DNA from 2 places in the Thalassobacillus sp. B23F22_16 genome. Region 1 is predicted to be linked to the other one. Evidence: a T-box and tRNA genes for the amino acid it is inferred to sense, from the RefSeq annotation. Region 1 holds a T-box; the other holds one or more tRNA genes.
What was found. A T-box is a leader RNA that pairs with one kind of tRNA and senses whether it is charged. The one in region 1 lies ahead of thrS (threonine--tRNA ligase), so its partner is inferred to be a tRNA-Thr.
Positions count from the first base shown of each region.

Region 2: it encodes a tRNA-Thr, which carries the amino acid that the T-box ahead of thrS (threonine--tRNA ligase) is inferred to sense. The anticodon was not compared.

Region 1 covers NZ_JBIEKD010000006.1:126,987-137,530, forward strand. Annotated here, with positions in the region: gene rpmI (50S ribosomal protein L35) at 1-6, opposite strand, end outside; gene infC (translation initiation factor IF-3) at 42-545, opposite strand; ribosomal protein L20 leader region at 625-752, opposite strand; gene thrS (threonine--tRNA ligase) at 949-2,898, opposite strand; T-box leader at 2,959-3,180, opposite strand; gene ytxC (sporulation protein YtxC) at 3,236-4,081, opposite strand; gene dnaI (primosomal protein DnaI) at 4,192-5,124, opposite strand; gene ACGTNI_RS07185 (replication initiation and membrane attachment family protein) at 5,145-6,518, opposite strand; gene nrdR (transcriptional regulator NrdR) at 6,580-7,038, opposite strand; gene ACGTNI_RS07195 (cytosolic protein) at 7,077-7,475, opposite strand; gene speD (adenosylmethionine decarboxylase) at 7,688-8,065, opposite strand; gene ACGTNI_RS07205 (glyceraldehyde-3-phosphate dehydrogenase) at 8,307-9,341, opposite strand; gene coaE (dephospho-CoA kinase) at 9,491-10,093, opposite strand; gene ytaF (sporulation membrane protein YtaF) at 10,105-10,544, opposite strand, start outside.
Region 2 covers NZ_JBIEKD010000012.1:112,950-123,493, reverse strand. Annotated here, with positions in the region: gene ACGTNI_RS11370 (S8 family serine peptidase) at 1-3,898, shown strand, start outside; tRNA gene ACGTNI_RS11365 (tRNA-Glu) at 4,323-4,397, shown strand; tRNA gene ACGTNI_RS11360 (tRNA-Val) at 4,402-4,477, shown strand; tRNA gene ACGTNI_RS11355 (tRNA-Thr) at 4,487-4,562, shown strand; tRNA gene ACGTNI_RS11350 (tRNA-Tyr) at 4,726-4,811, shown strand; tRNA gene ACGTNI_RS11345 (tRNA-Gln) at 4,885-4,959, shown strand; tRNA gene ACGTNI_RS11340 (tRNA-Lys) at 5,117-5,189, shown strand; tRNA gene ACGTNI_RS11335 (tRNA-Gly) at 5,206-5,280, shown strand; tRNA gene ACGTNI_RS11330 (tRNA-Ala) at 5,388-5,463, shown strand; gene rocF (arginase) at 5,684-6,586, shown strand; gene ACGTNI_RS11320 (aspartyl-phosphate phosphatase Spo0E family protein) at 6,721-6,873, opposite strand; gene sigW (RNA polymerase sigma factor SigW) at 7,042-7,605, shown strand; gene ACGTNI_RS11310 (zf-HC2 domain-containing protein) at 7,620-8,270, shown strand; gene cdaA (diadenylate cyclase CdaA) at 8,479-9,294, shown strand; gene ACGTNI_RS11300 (CdaR family protein) at 9,287-10,525, shown strand.

The sequences.
Region 1 (10,544 bases):
TGGCATGAGTAGTTCCTCCTTCTGCTTAGTTCAATCTGTGCTTACTTTTCAGCCAATGGCGCCAGCATCAAGAACATGCTGCGGCCTTCCATCTTCGGCTTCGTCTCAACTTGTGCAACGTCCTTGCACTCTTCCGCCATACGCTCAAGAACTTTTTGCCCAAGTTCTTTATGCGTAATTGCACGTCCACGGAAACGGACAGAAGCTTTCACTTTATCGCCTTTTTCGAGGAATTTACGAGCATTGCGCAGTTTTGTATTGAAGTCATGCTCTTCAATTCCAGGGCTTAAGCGGACTTCTTTCACCTTGATGGTAGTCTGCTTTTTACGAGCTTCTTTTTCTTTCTTCTGCTGTTCGAAACGGTATTTACCGTAATCCATGATGCGGCAGACCGGTGGTTTTGCGTTTGGAGCTACCAATACTAAGTCAAGATTGGCGTTTTGAGCGATCTCAAGTGCTTCTTGACGAGATTTAACTCCTAATTGGTCACCGTTGTTATCAATGAGACGTACTTCACGTGCTCTGATTTTCTCATTAACGTTCATGTTATCTTTGCTAATAACCAGCCACCTCCAAATAATTTTAGGAAAATATAAAGATCTGTCATCGACAAGTGATTTTAAAGCAATAAAAAAAGTGTCGGCACATCACAATGCACCCACACGTATCCCATTCGACTTCAAAAGGATTAGTGACCTGCCAACTGCTTGATGCGTCGATCAGGTGAGAAGCGGGTGCTTCTACTTGTCTCAGATCCGTTCTTTTATTGTTCACCTAAAATATAATATCACGGTATGGTGAACATGTCAAACATCCACCAATTAACCATCAGACTGACTATATAAGAATATCGAAAACCATCCCAGAAATCAACAATATAATAAAAAAAGTACGAGCATGAAACTATTTTATGTTCCACACCCGTACCAGTTTTGTAATTATAACCGATTACTTTTTAGTCAGGATTTTCTGCTCGATTTCGTTTGTGATTTCTGACTTGAATATATCCAATGGCTTAGTCTCAGAATTCTTTTCTCCATAACGACGGACATTAACAGAATTGTGTTCGATTTCTTTATCTCCGATAACAAGTGCGAATGGTACTTTTTGGATTTGGGCTTCGCGGATTTTATAACCGATTTTTTCGTCACGTTCGTCCACTTCGACTCGAATGCCCGCTTCACGCAGTTCATCTTCAAGCTTCTTAGCATGATCCAAGTGAGCATCTGCTGATACTGGAATAATTTTTGCCTGGACAGGAGCAAGCCAAGTAGGGAACGCGCCCTTATACTCTTCAATCAGAAATGCGACAAAACGTTCCATAGTCGATACGACACCGCGGTGAATAACAACTGGGCGGTGGTCTTTACCATCTTCACCAACATAAGTCAGATCAAACCGCTCTGGCAAGTGGAAGTCCAACTGTACAGTAGAGAGTGTTTCATCTTTTCCAAGTGCTGTTTTGACTTGGACATCAAGTTTCGGGCCATAGAATGCAGCTTCTCCTTCTGCCTCTACATACTCTACCCCAAGATCTTCCATAGTCTCCTTCAACATGGCCTGGGCTTTGTTCCACATTTCATCATTGTCGACATATTTCTCTTTATCCTCCGGGTCACGGTAAGACAAACGGAAATAATAATCAGTGATACCAAAGTCTTCATAAACGGCCTGAACGAGTCGGACAACCCGTATGAATTCGTCTTTCAACTGGTCTGGGCGACTGAAGATATGAGCATCATTTAAAGTCATCGCACGGACTCTCTGTAAACCGGCTAATGCACCGGACATTTCATGGCGATGCATAGTTCCTAATTCTGCGATGCGAACAGGCAGGTTACGATAGCTGTGCAATTGATTTTTATATACCATCATATGATGGGGACAGTTCATCGGGCGAAGTACCAGGTCTTCGTTATCCATTTCCATGACCGGAAACATATCATCTTTATAATGATCCCAGTGCCCGCTTGTTTTATATAAATCGACACTCCCTAATACCGGAGTATAGACATGGTCATAACCAAGACGTTCCTCTAAATCAACAATATAACGTTCAATGGTACGGCGAATAGTTGCTCCTTTCGGCAGCCATAACGGCAGCCCTTGGCCGACTTTTTGATTGACAGTAAAAATCTCCAGTTCTTTACCCAGTTTACGGTGGTCGCGTTCCTTCGCTTCCTGAAGAAGACGAAGGTACTCATCCAGTTGCCCTTGTTTTTCAAAAGCCGTACCATAAATACGCTGCAGCATTTTATTGTTGCTGTCACCACGCCAGTAGGCCCCTGAAATGCTGAGTAGTTTGAAGATCTTGATTTTGCTTGTCTGCGGCACGTGTACACCACGGCACAGATCGAAAAATTCTCCTTGTTTATAAATTGTAATCGGTTGACCTTCAGGAATATCCTCGATCAGTTCAATCTTAAGATCATCCCCGATATCCCGATACATTTCTTTCGCTTTTTCCCGGCTCACTTCTAACCGTTCGATTTCCAGGTTTTCATTGACTATCTTTTTCATTTCCTTTTCGATTTTAGGAAGGTCTTCCGGCGTCAAGGATTCTTCCATATCGATATCATAGTAAAAGCCACTTTCAATAACAGGTCCGACCCCCAGTTTTACATTCCCGTATAACCGTTTTAAGGCCTGGGCCATGAGATGAGCTGTAGAGTGCCGAAGAACCTCCAGCCCTTCCGGGTTTTTATATGTGATGATTTCGACAGCTCCATCCTGTTCTATTGGCCTGCGTAAATCATACATCTCCCCATTAAGCTTAATGGCAAGTGCTTGTTTCTTCAGGCCGGGCGAAATATCTCCTGCTATATCTTCCCCTGTCGTTCCTTTAGAAAAACCTTTGACATTGCCGTCCGGGAAAGTGATTTGAATTTGTTCAGACATGACCTTTCACTCCTATCTTTTTTGTATAAATAAAAAACGCCCATCCCTCTGCCCAATTGGCAAAGGGACGAGCGTTGACTCGCGGTTCCACCCTAATTCCCGCAAAATTTATGCGGCTCATTGACATCTTTAACGCAGACCATACGCTTTCTGCTACTGCACTGTTCACAGAAAGGGTTCAGAGGTGGTGAACAGAAGCTCGTATGCAGGAAGCTTTCAGCCGGCGGCTTCCCTCTCTTTCGCATCGATGACTTTCGTCCGTGTCCTCATCGTTACCTTGATGTTATAGGATATGTACGTATTATAGCGATAGTGCCAAGAGAAATCAAGCCCATTTTTAATGGGCATGGGACGGGTGATGAAAAGGAAAAGCCTGAACCGGCTTACAAATTGCTTTTTCCTGGAAGATATTAATGATTGTTTGAATCTTCGGCTCAAAAGGGTCTCCGTAAAGGTAAATTTTCTTAGGTGCATAAACCAATGCAGCCATGATACTATAATCGTCATTTTCACCTGAAAATATACGTATCGGTTCTTTTTTTAGCAATGACTTAATCTCCATTTTAGATAAAAGACTACCGTCTTTTCTATAAAAATGAATTTGTTGTCGCTGAAGAAGATGCAGTTCGTCCACTTTTGAGTGCTTATCTTTCATATAATGACGTAAAGAATCCACCCACAATAAATACTCCTCTTCTCGCTTAAATTCATCGAGTGCCGCACCGATATAATTCAGCAATAGTGACCGTGCATGCTGAAAACAAAAAGGCATAATTTCATTGAAATTCACAACACTTTTCAATTGTATTCTTTTTCGAATAAAAGATTTGATGCTCTCCTCCAGCGATGGCAAGTTAACACCTAGCTTTTTACGTTGTTCACTATCATTCAGCCACTCACATATCTCAATAATCCGGTTGATTTCTTCTTCATCCTGATAATAGAATTTTTTCATGATTAGTTGTTTTTGCCATGATGGGAGTCGGTATTTGAAAACCACTTCTAATAATATATTAACTAATATATCTCTTTCCCTCTCTCCCCAATCACTTCCAAATAGAGAGACTTGATTTCCGCCTTTATCATCCCCCTTCCATTGGACTTCGAACTTTGCACCTTCCCGCATAATTGCATCACAAAATGTTATCGTCTCTTGCCTTGAAATGAAAAAGAAACGTATCATATCAGCCCCGTTCCCCCTAACAACAATCAATCTATTCTATCTATATGGACAAGGAGATGAAAAAATGCCCATACAGTTCGATAACTGTATAGGCATAGCGGAAAAGTTATTCAATTTCTACGATTATCACCATATAAAGGTATCACTTCACTGACCTGTTTAATCCGTTCAATGATCCGTGAAGCTTTGACACGTTCTACATCACCGCGATTCGAAGTCGTGAAAACTTCCTGAAGTTCCTTCATATTGTAATTGGAACTGAAAAATACAGGCAGCCGCTCCATCATCCTGTACTGAAGAATGGAGCCAAGTATTTCATCCCGGAACCAGGCCGATTGAGATTCTGCCCCTATATCATCCAGCATCAGTACAGGGACTGTTTTAAATGCCTGAATTTTTTCGTTCAAAGTATCATCTTTAATCGAGGATTTCATTTCTCTCACAAACTCCGGCATATAAATAATCATCGAAGGAATATTCTTTTCACTTAAACGATTGGCTACTGCACCTAAGAAATACGTTTTCCCTACACCGAATGGGCCATGAAAATACAACCCTTTCTTCGGGAGTTCGTCATTTATTCCTTCCAGGTAACTAATCATGCGGGCAATAGCATCTGCTCGATCATCATCTGATAAATCAATACGATCTAAACTGGCTTCCAGAATTTCTTTTGGCATATAAAGACTTTTCACTAAAGATTCCTGTTTCTGCTGCTGTTCCTGCCTTACTTTCCTGGGACATTTATCATAGGAAAGGTGGAGCTGCTTTCCCTCTACCGTGAGGTGCGGAGTATGACCTGGAAGAATATTGATACAACCCTCTAAAGAAGGGCACTGCTCACATTTTTTAGATTGGCTCTCGTATTCATAAAGCTTCATCAGCTGCTTTTCCAATGCTTGCTCATTCAATTCGGGATATTTACGAAGTAAGGATTGCACATTTGGAGATGCCAACAGTTCCTGTTTAATCTTAGTAAAATGCCCCTGGAAGTTTTTATTTTCACGCATCCACCTTTTAAGAGAGGATTGTATCGGTTCCATTTTCCATCACACCCTGTTTTTCAATTTCCATTATTCGTTATCCGTTTGATTCGAGCAGCAATTTCTTCTTTGTTAATTTTGCTATTGCTCTTTTTCTCTTCCTGCTGCTGTTTGCCATCATTTTGGTTTTCTTTGAACCAATCGGGTATAATCTCTTTCGTTTGTTTCTTCCCTCTGCTTTTATTATTTTTTCCCCATTGCTGATACTTTTGATGTTCAGCTTTTGCCATTGTCATAGCCTGGCGTACAGTAGTAACATTTTTTCTTGCCCAATGGCTCGCAATTTTCTCTAAATATGCTTTAGATAATTTCATATCCGTTTTCAAGAGGACATAATGTACGAGGACATTCATGACACCTGGTGATAATCCCTGTTCCGTCATTACATCACGAATCAGCTTCAGATCTTGCTCAGAAGCTTTATTACCAGTGGACAAGTCCTCCAGAAGTTCTTTCGGTGATTTTCTTTCCAGCATCGAGATGAATTGTTCTTCTTTTGAAGTCTTTACATCGTCTGCTTGTTTGTCTGTCCATTTATCCCTGGTTTCTACCGTTTTCATGGAAGTGACTTTCCCTTTTTTCGGCGACAGATCATGGCAAGCCTCTTTCAACTCGGCCACGTTCAGTTGATTCTCTTCATTCAAAGCCCATCCGATCGCTTTTTCTAAATCCTGGGAGGACAAATCATATAACGAAGCAAGCTGCATCATGATTCGTTTATAACGGACATTCAAAATTTTTTCAGCTGGATACATTTTTTCTTTTAATGATTGATATATCCAGTTGAAATCGATGCGGTCATCCTGCAAAAGAGGACCGTTTGCTTGCTGCAACGTGACCAGGGTCGAATCTTTTTCCGCCATTCTTGCAGTAAATGCAGGTCCAGATGTCTGGTAGTCATGAAATATTTCATCGAACGACGCCGTTATATTTTCACAGTCTGTTAGTGGATATTTCACTCTCATAAAACGGTTCCGCAGCTTGTTGTACTTATCTGCTCCCAATTCATGATTAAGTAATAAAGAGAGCATATCATCATAAAAGAATTGTTCCGGTGAAAATGGTGGCTGTAAATTATAAATATAGCAGGCGCGCGACTCTTCCTCCGTAGAAAGGGTCTGCATCAAACCAATAGCTTCCAATTTTCTACGGGCATTATATATTCGGTCAAGGGGCATCGCTAAATAATTCATCAATGTATGATGCGAATGGACTTCAGGTTCCGCTGCTAAATCATATTCACTTAACAGCGTCTGATAAAGCGTGACTGCTTCTACACCAATGATCGGCTGGTATAAGTGAGACAATGCATTCCCATAGTCTCTTGGTACGCTTCCATTCAATTGCACACAATATCCGTCTACCGGCAATAGTTTACCAATCGATTGATTCATCATCTCCACCCCCAATAACCGAAATAAAAAGAAAAAAGAGCCCGGCTTAGCTTCCCGGACATCAGTCTTCCCGTTTAATTAAATCTTTTAATTCATCCAGAAAAACATTAATATCTTTAAATTGACGATAAACGGATGCAAAACGTACATAAGCGACGTCATCCACTTTAGCCAGCCGTTCCATCACCATTTCTCCGATATCTTCACTCATTACTTCTGAATTACCCTGATTCCTTAATTCCTTTTCCACTTCTAAAGCAATTGTCTCTATTTCTTCTAAAGCGACGGGTCTTTTTTCACAAGCCTTAATCAGACCTCGCATCAACTTTTCACGACTGAATTCCTCTCTTGTCCCTTCTTTTTTCACGACAATAAGAGGCACTTCTTCAATCCGCTCAAAAGTGGTGAACCGGAATCCACACTGTTCGCATTCTCTACGTCTGCGAATCGCTCTGCCTTCCTCAATTGGTCGCGAATCCAGCACCTTGGTATTTTTAAATTGGCAATTTGGGCATCTCACTTACGATCATCTCCACCGCTATACAACAAGCATTTATTCTATTGATTCAATTTATTGGCCATCGAGGTTTCCAAGTAAGGCAATCGTTTCTTCAGCTTTTCATTTAACTGGATAATCAGATTCCTGCTGAAGCCAAAGTCTACAGGGCCGCCAGATTCGGTACTTACAGAGAAATCCACCGCTGTCCGGAACGGCTTGACCATTACGATACTGGCAACAATAAAAGCTTTCTTCTTCCCTTTGTAATTGACGCTGACTTCTCCATGTTCCTCTGAAGTAGAAAGGATACTATATTCTCCTCCCTCAAAAACTTCCAGTACAGCCTGTAATGCTTTATCTTTAGTCGTCTTATAGTAATGGGTCTGTAACGCCTCGTCCTCATGATTTTCCCTTGTCTCTGAGTGACTCGTTAAATACTTTGAAATAAACTTTTTCATGCGTATCTCCTTCTCGATTTCCCTCTTCCGTGCTTATACTTATTTTATTTTAACATGTTTTTTAGTAAAGCATAAATGATGACAGCAAAAAATGTCGGATAATATGTAGAAACATGCCTATTGTTAAATGAACAACTATTCAAGTCCTTGTTGTTCTCTGCAACACCAAAAAAGCCACAGACGCAGGCGTCTAGTGGCTTTCCTATCTTTCTTTATAAAGCTTTTGTCTGTTGTACCTCTACAGGTCCCATTCCACGTGGGACCTCTACACTTTCATTTGTTTGTGCTTCTAATGCTTCTGATATATAATCAGCAGCAACATTCGGGTCTATTCTATCTCCGCATGTATATACGTCTATACTAGCATAGCCATGTTCAGGAAAGCTGTGGATAGTCAAGTGTGATTCAGAAATGATGACCACACCGCTGACTCCATGTGGGGCAAACTTGTGAAAAGCTACCTCCCTCACTTCAGCTCCTGCTCTAAGTGCAGCATCAACGAAAACTTTTTCAATATAGTTGATGTCGTTCAATTTATCCATATTGCAGTTCCATAATTCCGCAATAACATGTCTTCCCATTGTATCCATAATATGGTATCCCCCTTTTAACGGTTAAAGATCGACTTCCGAATACTACGGAAATAACTACCACGGGGGAAAGTTAGTCCAGAGAGGTCCTAACCCTTTGAGTAGCCATCTGATTGCAAGAATTCAGAAGTTCAAAGAAATTATATATGGTTTACCCTTGTTTTGCAAGTTAATTATTTAACATCATGGATAAACCTTGGAAATATTTCCTTTTCCATCTTAATGGGGGATAGTCCTGTTATTAAGAAACATGTGCTTCTTTCTTTTGCATCAGCTTGCTGCCAACGTGCTTTGCAAGGTCGACGACGCGGCAGGAATAGCCCCATTCATTGTCGTACCATGCCAATACTTTCACTTTTCTATCACTCATGACCATTGTTGACAGGCCATCAATGATAGAAGAGAATTCAGACGTCGTATAATCAATGGAAACCAGTGGTTCATCACTATATTGCAGGATGCCTTTCAAGCCATGATCTGCCGCCTGCTTAAATGTTTCATTGATTTGTTCTGCTGTAACATCCTGTTTCAAATCGACAACCAAATCAACAAGTGACACGTTAGGTGTCGGTACACGCAAAGCCATACCATGCAGCTTGCCATTCATATGAGGGAGTACTTCACCCAATGCTTTCGCTGCTCCTGTAGAGGTAGGGATAATCGATTGCGTACAGCCTCGAGCCCTGCGTAAATCTTTATGAGGGTTATCAACATTTTTCTGATCTCCTGTAAATGCGTGTACGGTAGTCATTAATCCATTTTCAATACCAAACTCATCATCGAGCACCTTTACGACAGGAGCAAGACAGTTGGTTGTACAAGACGCATTAGAGATCACGTCATGTTTTGCCGTGTCATATTCGTCCCCGTTTACGCCCATAACAATCGTGGCATCTACCTGTTTGCCTGGAGCAGTTATCACTACCTTTTTAGCACCGGCTTCCAGATGCAGACCAGCATCTTCTTTCGTTTTAAATTTTCCGGTGGCTTCAATTACTACATCAATATCCAGATGTTTCCACGGCAGTTCCCGAGGATCACGTGTAGAGCATAACTTTATTTCTTTTCCATCTATTTCCAAGCTATCATTAAGCGCTTTCACTTCTTTGCTAAAACGCCCGTGTACACTATCATATTTAATCATGTGAGCAAGTGTTTCGGCAGGATAGCTCGCATTTATGGCCACTACATCGAGAGTTTCCTCCATTATTGCTCTTCGTAGTACCATACGTCCAATTCTGCCTAGACCATTAATAGCGATGCGGGTTTTATTCATAATAAGAGCCTCCTATATATGATATACTTTTGACGGTTAATTTTCACAAATAGTATAACACATTGTAAGCATTCATGGTCAATAAAGTTCATGTTTTCTTTAAAAAAACGACGCCTAATAGCGTCGTTCCCTAAAAAATACCTATTAAATCATCCAATAACCTTCCACTTTCTAAGAATGGTAGTCAATTGCTGATATGATTCTTGTTTGCTTCCGTTATTATCAATGACCTCATCTGCCATTTCTGCTTTTTCTTTAACTGGAAGCTGGGCTTTTATTCTTTGCAAAGCCTCTTCTCTGCTGGAATCATCCCTTTCCACTAATCGATTGATCTGCACATCTTCATCTACATAAACCACTATGGTTTTGTCAACAAAATGAGTTAACTTACTTTCAAAAAGTAAAGGGATATCCAATACCACAGCAGGTACTTCCTGGTTACAATAATAGTCACGCTGCTCGATCATACGTTGGCGTACAGCCGGGTGGACAATACTGTTCAATACTTTTCTTTTCTCTTCATCCTGAAAGATGATCGATCCTAATTTTTTGCGGTCGATTGCACCATCTTCTCTTAGAATAGTTTCGCCAAATTCCGTGACGATTTCCTGATAGGCTTTTTCCCCAGGCTTTACAACTTCCCTGGATAATTTATCTGCATCAATTACAGGTATATTATAGTCATCAAACATTAATGAAACGGTACTTTTTCCACTGGCTATACTGCCTGTAAGCCCAATAACAAGTGTCACAGAATCCCTCCTTAAACTAACTTGAAGATCCCCAGAAGTATTAACATGATCCCGGGCACGACCACTGCCTTATCCACCCATTCACATTTGCTAAAGCGGTGCCCGAGCTTAAGCCCTGTGTATAATAAAAAGCTGGTCATAAAACCAATAGATAATGCGGTAATAAGTGAGGGGAGCTTCATGAATGCTGCACTTATACCCGCTCCTAATGTGTCTAACGATAAAGCCATAGCCAACAGAACTGCTTCCCAGCCTTTGATGGAACCCGAGTTATCCATATCCGCAAGCTCCGGGTCTTTTAATATATCAGAAGGCGAAGACCAGGTTGAAGGCTCTTTTTCTTCTCCTGATTCTTTGGAAGGCATGATTAATTGAATCAAAAACCATGCTCCAAGGCCAATCAGTATAAAGGCACCTAAATTTTCCCCTGCATGTTCAGGAAGGAAATCAT
Region 2 (10,544 bases), on a different contig from region 1:
TGTAGAAAAGATTCTTCCTAACCGTACACGGAAGTTAAATCCTCAGGTAGAAGGAGCAGCTGAAGAAACGAAAGCTTCTCTTACTAAAGCGACTGACAAAGCAGAAACCAATAATACGGAATGGAACATCGACCGTGTTGGAGCCCCGCAAGTATGGTCTGAAACTGGAATCGATGGTTCAGGTGTTGTGGTGGCTAACATTGATACAGGGGTAGAGTGGGACCACCCTGCATTAATGGATAAATACCGTGGATTTGATCCGGCAAACCCTGATACTGCCGATCATGAATTCAATTGGTTCGATGCTACTGCAGGACAAGGCACTCCTTACGATGACCAGGGTCACGGTACCCACACTATGGGGACCATGGTAGGTGCTGAAGAAGATGGTTCCAACCAGGTAGGTGTGGCACCTGGATCAAAATGGATTGGTGTTAAAGCATTTACTGCAGCTGGCGGCACAGATGTCGATCTTTTAGAAGCTGGTGAATGGATATTAGCTCCAAAAGATGACGATGGTAACCCTCATCCTGAGCAGGCGCCTGATGTTGTTAACAACTCATGGGGCGGCGGTCCCGGGCTTGATGAGTGGTATCGCCCGATGGTTCAAAACTGGCGTGAGTCTGGTATTGTACCAGTATTCTCTGCTGGTAACGATGGACCTGGTGATGGAACAATTGCCGCACCATCCAACTATCCGGAATCTATTGCAGTAGGTGCAACTACTGCTACTGACGGCTTGGCCAGCTTTTCTTCCAGAGGTCCATCGCCATATGATGGAGAAATCAAGCCGGATATTTCAGCACCCGGGGCCAACGTTCGCTCTTCTGTTCCGGGCGGCGGCTATGAAGGCGGATGGAATGGAACATCAATGGCTGGCCCTCACGTAGCGGGTACAGCTGCATTGCTATTACAGGCAGATAACTCTTTGTCAGTAGATGACCTGGAAGAGTTGATGCTTGAAACAGCAGATACAACTACTAATGACCAATATCCTGAAGATCCAAATGAAGGTTATGGCCATGGTATTGTGAATGCTTATACTGCCGTATCAGCAGTCGTCAGCGGTATTGGCGAAATCAAGGGACATGTATATGAAGAAGGGGAAGATGATGAAGCTCCTGCTATCGAGCATGACGCGCCATCAGAAACCTATGAAGGTGTACCGCTTCCATTGATAGCTGAAGTTACTGACAATATCAGTGTAGGATCTGTAGAATTGTCATACCGTATTGACGGCCAAGGTCCTTGGGAGACGGTAGAAGCTGACTTGGTAGGTGGAGACTACTTGGAAGGAACCTACCAGGCCGTTCTGGAAGGCGACATTATGAATGGCAGTCAGTTGAATTATAAATGGCTGGTAACTGACTTTGGAGGTAATGAAGTAGAAACGGATGTATTTGAAGTTGCCATCAAAGATGCCATTACTGTCGGGTATGAACAAGATTTTGAAACTGTTCCAACCGGCTGGTTATCATTCGGTGAAAATAACAGCTGGCAATGGGGTACGCCTGAAGATGGTCCGGAAGGTGCTGCATCCGGTGAGAAGGTATATGGAACCAACTTGACTGGTGATTACGATAATTATTCTGATATGACATTGGTAATGCCGCCGGTTGAGATTCCTGAAGAGGACACATTCCTTCAGTTCCAAACCTGGCACAACTTAGAAAATAATTACGATTACGGTCACGTAGTTGTTTCTACAGATATGGAAAATTGGGAGCAGCTGGCTGAGTACAATGGCACTACCAGTGATTGGACAGAGTCAGAAGTTGATCTATCTGACTATGCCGGTCAGAATGTTTTCATCGGTTTCCATGTCGAAAGTGATTTCCTTGTCACAAGAGAAGGCTGGTTCATCGATGATGTAGTTTTGACGGATGAATCCTCAGGTGCAACAGCTGCCGTTAAAAAAGGGAAAAAGACTACAAAGAAGAATAATTCTAGAAATATGATCACGCAAGCTGACCTTGGTTTTCAAGATAAAGGGTCAAAGAAGATGAAAAAGCCTGTTAATGCTAAAAAGCTGCTGCCAGGTGAATTCACAAATTTCCAAACACCGCAATTTAAAGGTGAAAAAGGCAAGAAAAAAGAAAAACAGCCAAACGTATTACCTCTGGATGCAACGGTTAGCGTGGTAGAATCTGATCGATCGGTCAGTACGAATCCTGCCGATGGAAGTTACCGATTAATGCATGCTGCAGGTGACTTTACGGTTGTGGCGGATGCTTATGGTTTCCATCCAAGTGAGCAATCCGTATCTGTTCCAGAAGACGGATCAGTAAGTGCTAACTTCACGCTGAATCCTATTGCGACAGGTACACTGGAAGGCACCGTAACAAACGAACAGACTGGTGAACCAATCGAGGGCGCTACCTTGATGCTTATCGAAGATGCCGCAGTAGCCCCCGTTGAAACAGGAGAAGATGGCACATTCACTCTAGAAGCTTATGAAGGCGATTATACTTTAAGAGTGATGGCTCCGTCCTATCATGGCGAAGATGTCCCTGTTACCATCGAGGGTGGTGCTACCAACACAGTGGAAGTAGAATTGGCACCATTCATCGGTTATCCAGGTGAAATCGGATATGATGACGGTACTGCCGAAAACGCTCGTGCATTCTATGATGCTGGTAATGGCTGGGCTGTTAAAATGACCCTGGAAGAAGGACAGGAGTCCGCTATGGTTACTGGTGGACTGTTCCGCTTCTGGACAGAGGAATGGCCAGTACCGGGCGGCAATGAGTTCCAGGTAGAAGTTTATGATGCTACAGGAACAGATGGGGCACCAGGTGAAAAAATTGGTGGTCCATATGATGCAGAGGCGTTAAGGAATGGGGAATGGACTCATGTAGACCTCTCCGATAAAGGAATAGTTGCTAATGGAGATTTCTATATGGTTTATATTCAAACCCATCCTAATCCTAATACGCCTGGTCTGGCTACGGATGAAGATGGAGACTATGCTGACCGCAGCTGGCAGCTTGTAGGCGGCAGCTGGAGCAAATCTCCAGAAGCGGAAGGCAATTACATGATTAGAGCACTAGTCGATTATGCGGCGGAGGCTCCTGTAATTGAATCTCCAGCTGATGGGTCCTATACCAATCAGGAATCCATTACAGTAGAAGGTAGTGCTGCACCAACGACAACAGTCACTGTCTACAACGATGGTGAGGAGGCAGGCACTACAGAAGCTACTGAAGATGGAAGTTTTGCTGTTGATATCACCCTGGACACAGGAGAAAATGAGCTGACAGCGATATCTTCCATGGATAACGGTTCCACTGAACCATCTGCACCTGTAGTAGTGACATTGGATCAAGACAACCCTGTCTTGACAATTGACACTCCAACAAATGGCGATAAAACAAATAAAGAAGTCATTACAGTTGCAGGTCAAGTAGAAGAAGAAAATCTTGATCGCGTCGAAGTAAATGGTCAAACTGCTGATGTGGATGAGGACGGTGCATACTCCAAACGCATCATGCTATCAGAAGGTGAAAACGAAATAGTAGTCATTGCAACAGATTTAGCGGGTAACAGTGCGGAAGAGTCAGTCACTGTGGATGCTAAATTTAATGCAACTGATATTGAAAATCTACAACCAACAGAAGATAAGTATATGCAGGCTGGTGAGTCTGTCAAGATCGAGTTTGATGCCGATCCTGGACTTGACGCAACTTTCTATATCAGAATGCCACTTACTAACTTCTCTGATCAGGCTACAGAGCTGCCAATGATGGAGACGGAAGAAGGGCATTATGTTGGCTACTGGACAGCAACCTCTAACCTAGTAGCAGAAGGTGCCGAGATTGTTGTAAAAGCTGCCGATGATTATGGTAATGTGGCTGAGGAAGCTGCAGAAGGAAAACTGTATATTAACACAGAAGAATAAGGTGTGAAGGAGCTGCCCCAGATCGGGGCAGCTCTTTTTTTGATGATCCCGGCGATTACTTTTTTGCTTATTTTTTATCAATAAGCGAGACAAGCGTCCTATATTTGAGACAAGTACATTAGAATAGAGCAAATTTTTAACTATTGAGAGACAATATCGAAATTATGAGAGACGAATTTAAAAATAAACGAGACAAAGTCCATGTTAAGAGAGAATTCAAAGTCATATATGAGACAGTAATAGAGGCTAATTTCAATGTAGATGATTGGAGTTTCAAGGGCACCTTTTTTCAATAGAATGTGGGGAGAGAAAGCAATAAGAAAAAAAATTAAAATTTCTCTTTACAAAGTACTAAGCGGCTGTATATAATAATATTTGTCAGTTTGAGAGGACAACCTTTCAAAAGGCTGTCAACTGCTTCAATGGCCCGTTGGTCAAGTGGTTAAGACACCGCCCTTTCACGGCGGTAACACGGGTTCGAATCCCGTACGGGTCACCACTTTGGAGGATTAGCTCAGCTGGGAGAGCACTTGCCTTACAAGCAAGGGGTCGCAGGTTCGAACCCTGCATCCTCCACCATTGAAATTTGCCGGTCTAGCTCAATTGGTAGAGCAACTGACTTGTAATCAGTAGGTTGGGGGTTCAAGTCCTCTGGCCGGCACCATTGAATGTTTTCCTACAACGTCGAATAGACTTCTTGCTGGAAAACAATAGTAGTCCTGTAAGGGCACCGTTGATTATTTTCCTTTAGAAACACCAATAATTTCTTGTAGAAAACTGTTGAATTATAAAAGGTTTTTCTGTTATAATTCTTAAGTGACTTTCTTGGAGGGATAGCGAAGTTGGCCAAACGCGGCGGACTGTAAATCCGCTCCCATCGGGTTCGTAGGTTCGAGTCCTACTCCCTCCACCATTTATTTCATTTTCCTATGAATTAACTTTATAAAAAAAGCAAATAGTACTTATTACTTGTACTATTTTTTTAATGGCCCATAGCCAAGCGGTAAGGCAGCGGATTTTGATTCCGTCATGCGCTGGTTCGAATCCAGCTGGGCCAGCCATTTTTATTAATGAGCCATTAGCTCAGTTGGTAGAGAAGCCGTAAACTTCCTTGAACTACATCATCGTAGGCTTTGCGAGGAGCGTATGCTTCACCGAATAAGCTAGCAACGAGACGAGCACATTACTCAATTAGGTTGTAATATTTCATTAAATAATGAGCCATTAGCTCAGTTGGTAGAGCATCTGACTTTTAATCAGAGGGTCGAAGGTTCGAATCCTTCATGGCTCACTTGTATCACTGTTAAGCGGGAGTAGTTCAGTGGTAGAACACCACCTTGCCAAGGTGGGGGTCGCGGGTTCGAATCCCGTCTCCCGCTCCATGTAATCTTTTGCTACGTCGAGTAAACATCCTTGCTAAAGATTGATCGTGTACTGGAAGTGCTGCATAAATACGATTTTTGGCTACGTCGAATAAACTTCTTACATCGGGGCCTTAGCTCAGCTGGGAGAGCGCCTGCTTTGCACGCAGGAGGTCAGCGGTTCGATCCCGCTAGGCTCCACCATTTCTTGTACCATTACTAGCGACTTCATAAATTCAGACGAGAAAAAAGCTGACATGCTACTACCATGTCAGCTTTTTTTCGTTTATTACAAGCGTCATACATACCTGTGCGCGAGACGAGTAGCTGCGAGAGCTACCGTATATATATACACAATCATGTCCGGTTGAGTCATTTGTCTGAAAGCGTCTACAATAATGGAGAGTAGAAGAAGGAGGATGAAATGATGAAGAAGCTATCGATTTTGGGAGTACCGATGGATCTGGGACAAAACCGACGCGGCGTAGATATGGGACCGAGCGCGATTCGCTATGCAGGGGTTCTCGAGCGGTTAGAAAAGTTGGAGCTTGCGATCGAAGACCTGGGCAATGTTGAAATTGCGCAGCAGAAGGGTGAACAAAAGGAACTTGTTGATAACCTACGCAACTTGAATGAAGTGATGGAAGGTAACGAAAAGCTCGCACAACAAGTAGATGACATAATCGAAGAGGGAAGTTTCCCGCTTATTCTTGGCGGTGACCATAGTATTGCAATAGGAACACTTGCGGGTGTGTCTAAGCATTATGAAAATCTCGGTGTCATTTGGTATGATGCTCATGGTGATTTGAATAACAATGAAACATCGCCGTCTGGCAACATTCATGGAATGCCGCTTGCCGTCAGTCTGGGTATTGGCCACCAGAGGCTGGTCAACATCCATGGTTACCAGCCGAAAGTGAAGCCAGAGAACATCGTCATTATTGGTGCACGTTCTTTGGATGCAGGGGAGCGAGAGCTGATTAAAGAAAAAGGAATAAAGGTTTTTACAATGCATGAAGTCGACCGGCTTGGCATGTCCGCTGTGATGCAGGAAACCATCGAATACTTGAAAGATCGTACCGATGGGCTTCATTTGAGTCTGGATCTGGATGGTTTAGATCCGGATACTGCTCCAGGAGTAGGAACGCCTGTCATGGGTGGATTGAGCTATCGGGAGAGTCACTTAGCTATGGAAATGCTGCATGAGTCTGGTCTGGTGACTTCGGCTGAATTTGTTGAAGTAAATCCGATTCTTGACGAAAAAAATAAGACAGCAAGTGTGGCTGTAGGTCTGATGGGCTCTTTATTCGGGGAGAAATTATTATAAAGCGATTAGAAAAACTTGGCTAAGTACTTATGGCGAAAGCCTTAGATTTTCTTACACTTTAGTATTTTAACAAAGTTAAATTTAAAGTAAAAAAATAACAGCAGCTTATCTTTAAGGATAGGTTGCTGTTATTATTATCTCGCTTTTTCAAATTGGTTAAGCAATTCATCTAATTGTCTGCTTATACTTACTACCTCTTCGGAAGATAAATCTAAATGTTTGCTCAAATCATTCATTTCTTTTCTGCATCTTTCAATTTCCACTAAAATCAACTTTTTTTGTTCCATGACGCCCTCCAATAATATAAATGTAATTATTTTTTTATTTGAATGTCCATACCCTGCTATGAAAAATGTTAAACTTTAAACGGGGAAATTTTCTTAGATATTTTTTGAAACCTTACGAGCTGCTCATTCGTACAGGTAATACCGCAAGTTTAGCGGAGGTATAAAAGAATGGAAACCGTGATAAAAGAGAAAATCAAACAAATAAAAAAAGGAAATCAGGCTGCATTTGAAGATGTAGTTTCTTTTTATCAAAATAAAGTGTATCAAATTTGTTTCCGTATGATAGGAAACGCTCATGAAGCAGAGGATCTTGCACAGGAAGCCTTTATTCGGGCCTATACCAACATTGACCGCTTTGATGAACGGAGGAAGTTTTCAACCTGGCTCTATCGAATTGCTACCAACCTTACCATCGACCGCATACGTAAAAAGAAACCGGATTATTTTCTGGATGCGGAAGTAAAGGGGACGGAAGGATTGAGCATGTACTCCCAAATAGCGGCAGATCAAGCTTTGCCCGAAGAAGAAGTGGAAAGTCTGGAATTACAGACTTATATTCACAAAGAGATATTAGCATTACCTCCTAAATACCGTAGTGTAATTGTACTAAGGTTTTTAGATGAACTGTCCCTGCAGGAAATAGCAGATGTGTTGGAAATTCCTGTAGGTACCGTGAAAACCCGGATTCACCGGGGGAGGGAAACGTTGCGAAAAAGGCTTCGCCACGTGTAAAGGAGTGAGAGGGAATGAATTGTAAAGAAGAAGCTATCGCTTTAATGCATAAATATTTAGACGACCATTTAACGCAAGCGGAAGAAAAGAAATTGCGCATGCACCTCCAGGCATGCCAGGAGTGCCAGACCCACTTTCATGAGCTGAAACGGACAATCAGTCTGGTGAAGAGTTCAAGTCCCATATCGGCACCCCAGGACTTCACCTCAAACGTGATGGCTAATCTTCCAAAGCAGAAGAAACGTAATCATTATACGAAGTGGTTCAGAAACCATCCGTTCTTTACGGCTGCGGCGGTGTTTTTCCTGATGATGTTCGGCGGTATTTTTTCTGCATGGACAGAAGATCAGCAGGTGACGGTTTCTAAACAAGAAAACTTAGTAATAAAAAACCAGGTGGTCATCGTACCGGAAGATGTGACGGTTAACGGTGATCTGGTCGTTCGAAATGGGGATTTACGAATTGAGGGAGCAGTTAATGGAGATGTCACCATTATAAACGGCGATCTCTTAAAGCAGGACAGCAGGGAAGATTCCCCTCTCGATGGAGAGAAATATATGGCTTATGTCAGCGGGGAAGTCAATGAAGTGAACCAAGTGTTTGAGTGGGTGTGGTATCATATCAAAAATACATGGGAAAGTGTATTTTCTCTGGCTAAGGAGTAATAATGAGAAAGACTGTCAGGCAGGGCAGTCTTTTTTTCTAGCGTTAAGAGATCAAGTATAAGTGGTACTAAGGGTTTAAAGGTGTGCGACGATTCTGTCTTTTTATGAGCGTGGCATGGGAGAGCATTATCACTGTGACAGGTAAGTATGCTATAATTATATGTACTTTGTTTTTATCTTGTAATTACTTATAAAAGGAAGTGTAGGCATGCTTGATGGGGGACTAGACTTATTGGATTACTTACTTATAGCTATTGATATCGCCCTCGTCTGGTTTGTTGTATATAAATTGATCATGTTGATCAGGGGAACGAAGGCAGTCCAGCTGTTAAAAGGGATATTCGTTGTCCTGGCGATATGGCTGTTTAGCAACTTATTCGGGCTGACTACCTTAAGGTGGCTGACTTCACAGGCAATTACCTGGGGTTTTCTTGCAATCATCATTCTTTTCCAGCCTGAGTTCAGACGTGCGTTAGAACAGTTAGGGCGCGGCAGCTTTTTCAGCAGAACGACTTCTGAGGATCAAGGGGTGGAAAAATCCATCCAGGCCATCATAAAATCTTGTAACTATATGGCTAAGCGCCGGATTGGTGCATTGATTACGATTGAAAGAGAGACAGGGATGGGAGATTATGTGGAAACCGGAATCAATATCGAAGGCCGGTTGACGAGCGAGTTGCTGACAAATATCTTCATTCCCAATACCCCTTTACACGATGGCGCAGTAATCATACGTGGCGATGAAATTGTCGCTGCTGCATGCTACCTGCCATTGTCGGAAAGTCCATTCATCTCCAAGGAATTGGGTACACGGCATCGGGCAGCTATGGGAATCAGTGAAGTAACTGATGCGCTGACGATCATTGTATCTGAAGAAACAGGAAACATATCATGCACTAAAAATGGAGAGTTACATCGAGAATTGAGTCAGGAAAAGCTGAGTGAAATCCTTCATAAAGAATTGAATGTACCGACCAAAGCTCCTGTGAAGACATGGAACTGGAGGGGGAAGAAAGATGGATAAATGGTTTAACAGCCCCTGGTTTATTCGTGTCATTTCGTTATTGCTTGCTGTCTTGTTGTGGACGACTGTCAACCTGGATGATAACTCTCAAAGCGATGCATTATTGATTAATGATGGGTCGAGTGAATTTGAAGTGTTGAATAACATTCCATTGGACTTGGTCTATGATGATGATAAGTATACAGTCAGTGGAGCGCCTCAAAATGTTTCGATGACATTGGAGGGCCCGAACAGCGTAATGACACCACTAGTTAGACAGAAAAATTTTGAAGTCTATGTAAACTTAGAAGGTTATGGTCCAGGAGTTCATACGGTGAATGTCCAGCATAGTGGTATTTCCAATCGACTTCACGTCAATATTGAACCTAGAACCGTTCAGGTCACCATTGAGGAAAAAGTGGAGCGTGAGTTTGATGTTGGGGTGGACCTGATCAATGACCAGGAACTGGTGGAAAATTATGAAATCGGTGATGCCAAAATTACTCCTGGGAAAGTGACCATTACCGGCGGAAAAGAACTTGTGGATAGTGTAGCGCTTGTGAAGGCGATGGTCGATGTGCGGGACACTACGGAGACGATAGAAAACGCCCAGGCTCCTGTAAAAGTATATGATATGCAAGGAAATGAATTGGACGTGCTGGTAGAACCGAATGTGGTGGACGTTACTGTGCCTATAGATGTACCAAGTAAACAGGTACCGATAGAGGTTCAAGCGGAAGGAGAGCCGGCAGAAGGCTATGCCATCCAATCCGTTACCCCGGAGGTGGAGGAGGTAACAATCTACGGGCCATTGGAGGCAATCAGTCAAATTGGCCGAATCGCTAACATCAATGTAGACACCACGGATTTATCTGAATCGGGAACCCAGGAAGTGGAGGTACCAGTACCTGATGGTATCCGAAAAGTAGAACCTGAAACAATAGAAGTGGACATTGAAGTGATGGAATCTGAAGATCAGTCTGAACAAGTAATCGACTCAATAGAAATTGGGGTAGCAAACCCTCCTGAAGAAGGGTCCGTAAGTTTTCTGGATCCGGAAGATCAACAAATATCATTGACTGTTCTTGGTAAAGAAGAAGACATTGAAAATTTACAAGCGGAAGATTTTCAGGCAGAAATTGATGTGTCCGGTTTAGAGGCTGGGGAGCACGAAGTGCCTATTGAAATAACCGGGCCGGATAATGCAGCATATGAGCTGAACGACCCCAATGCAATGATACGAATCGGATAAAAATAGAATGTTTGTAACG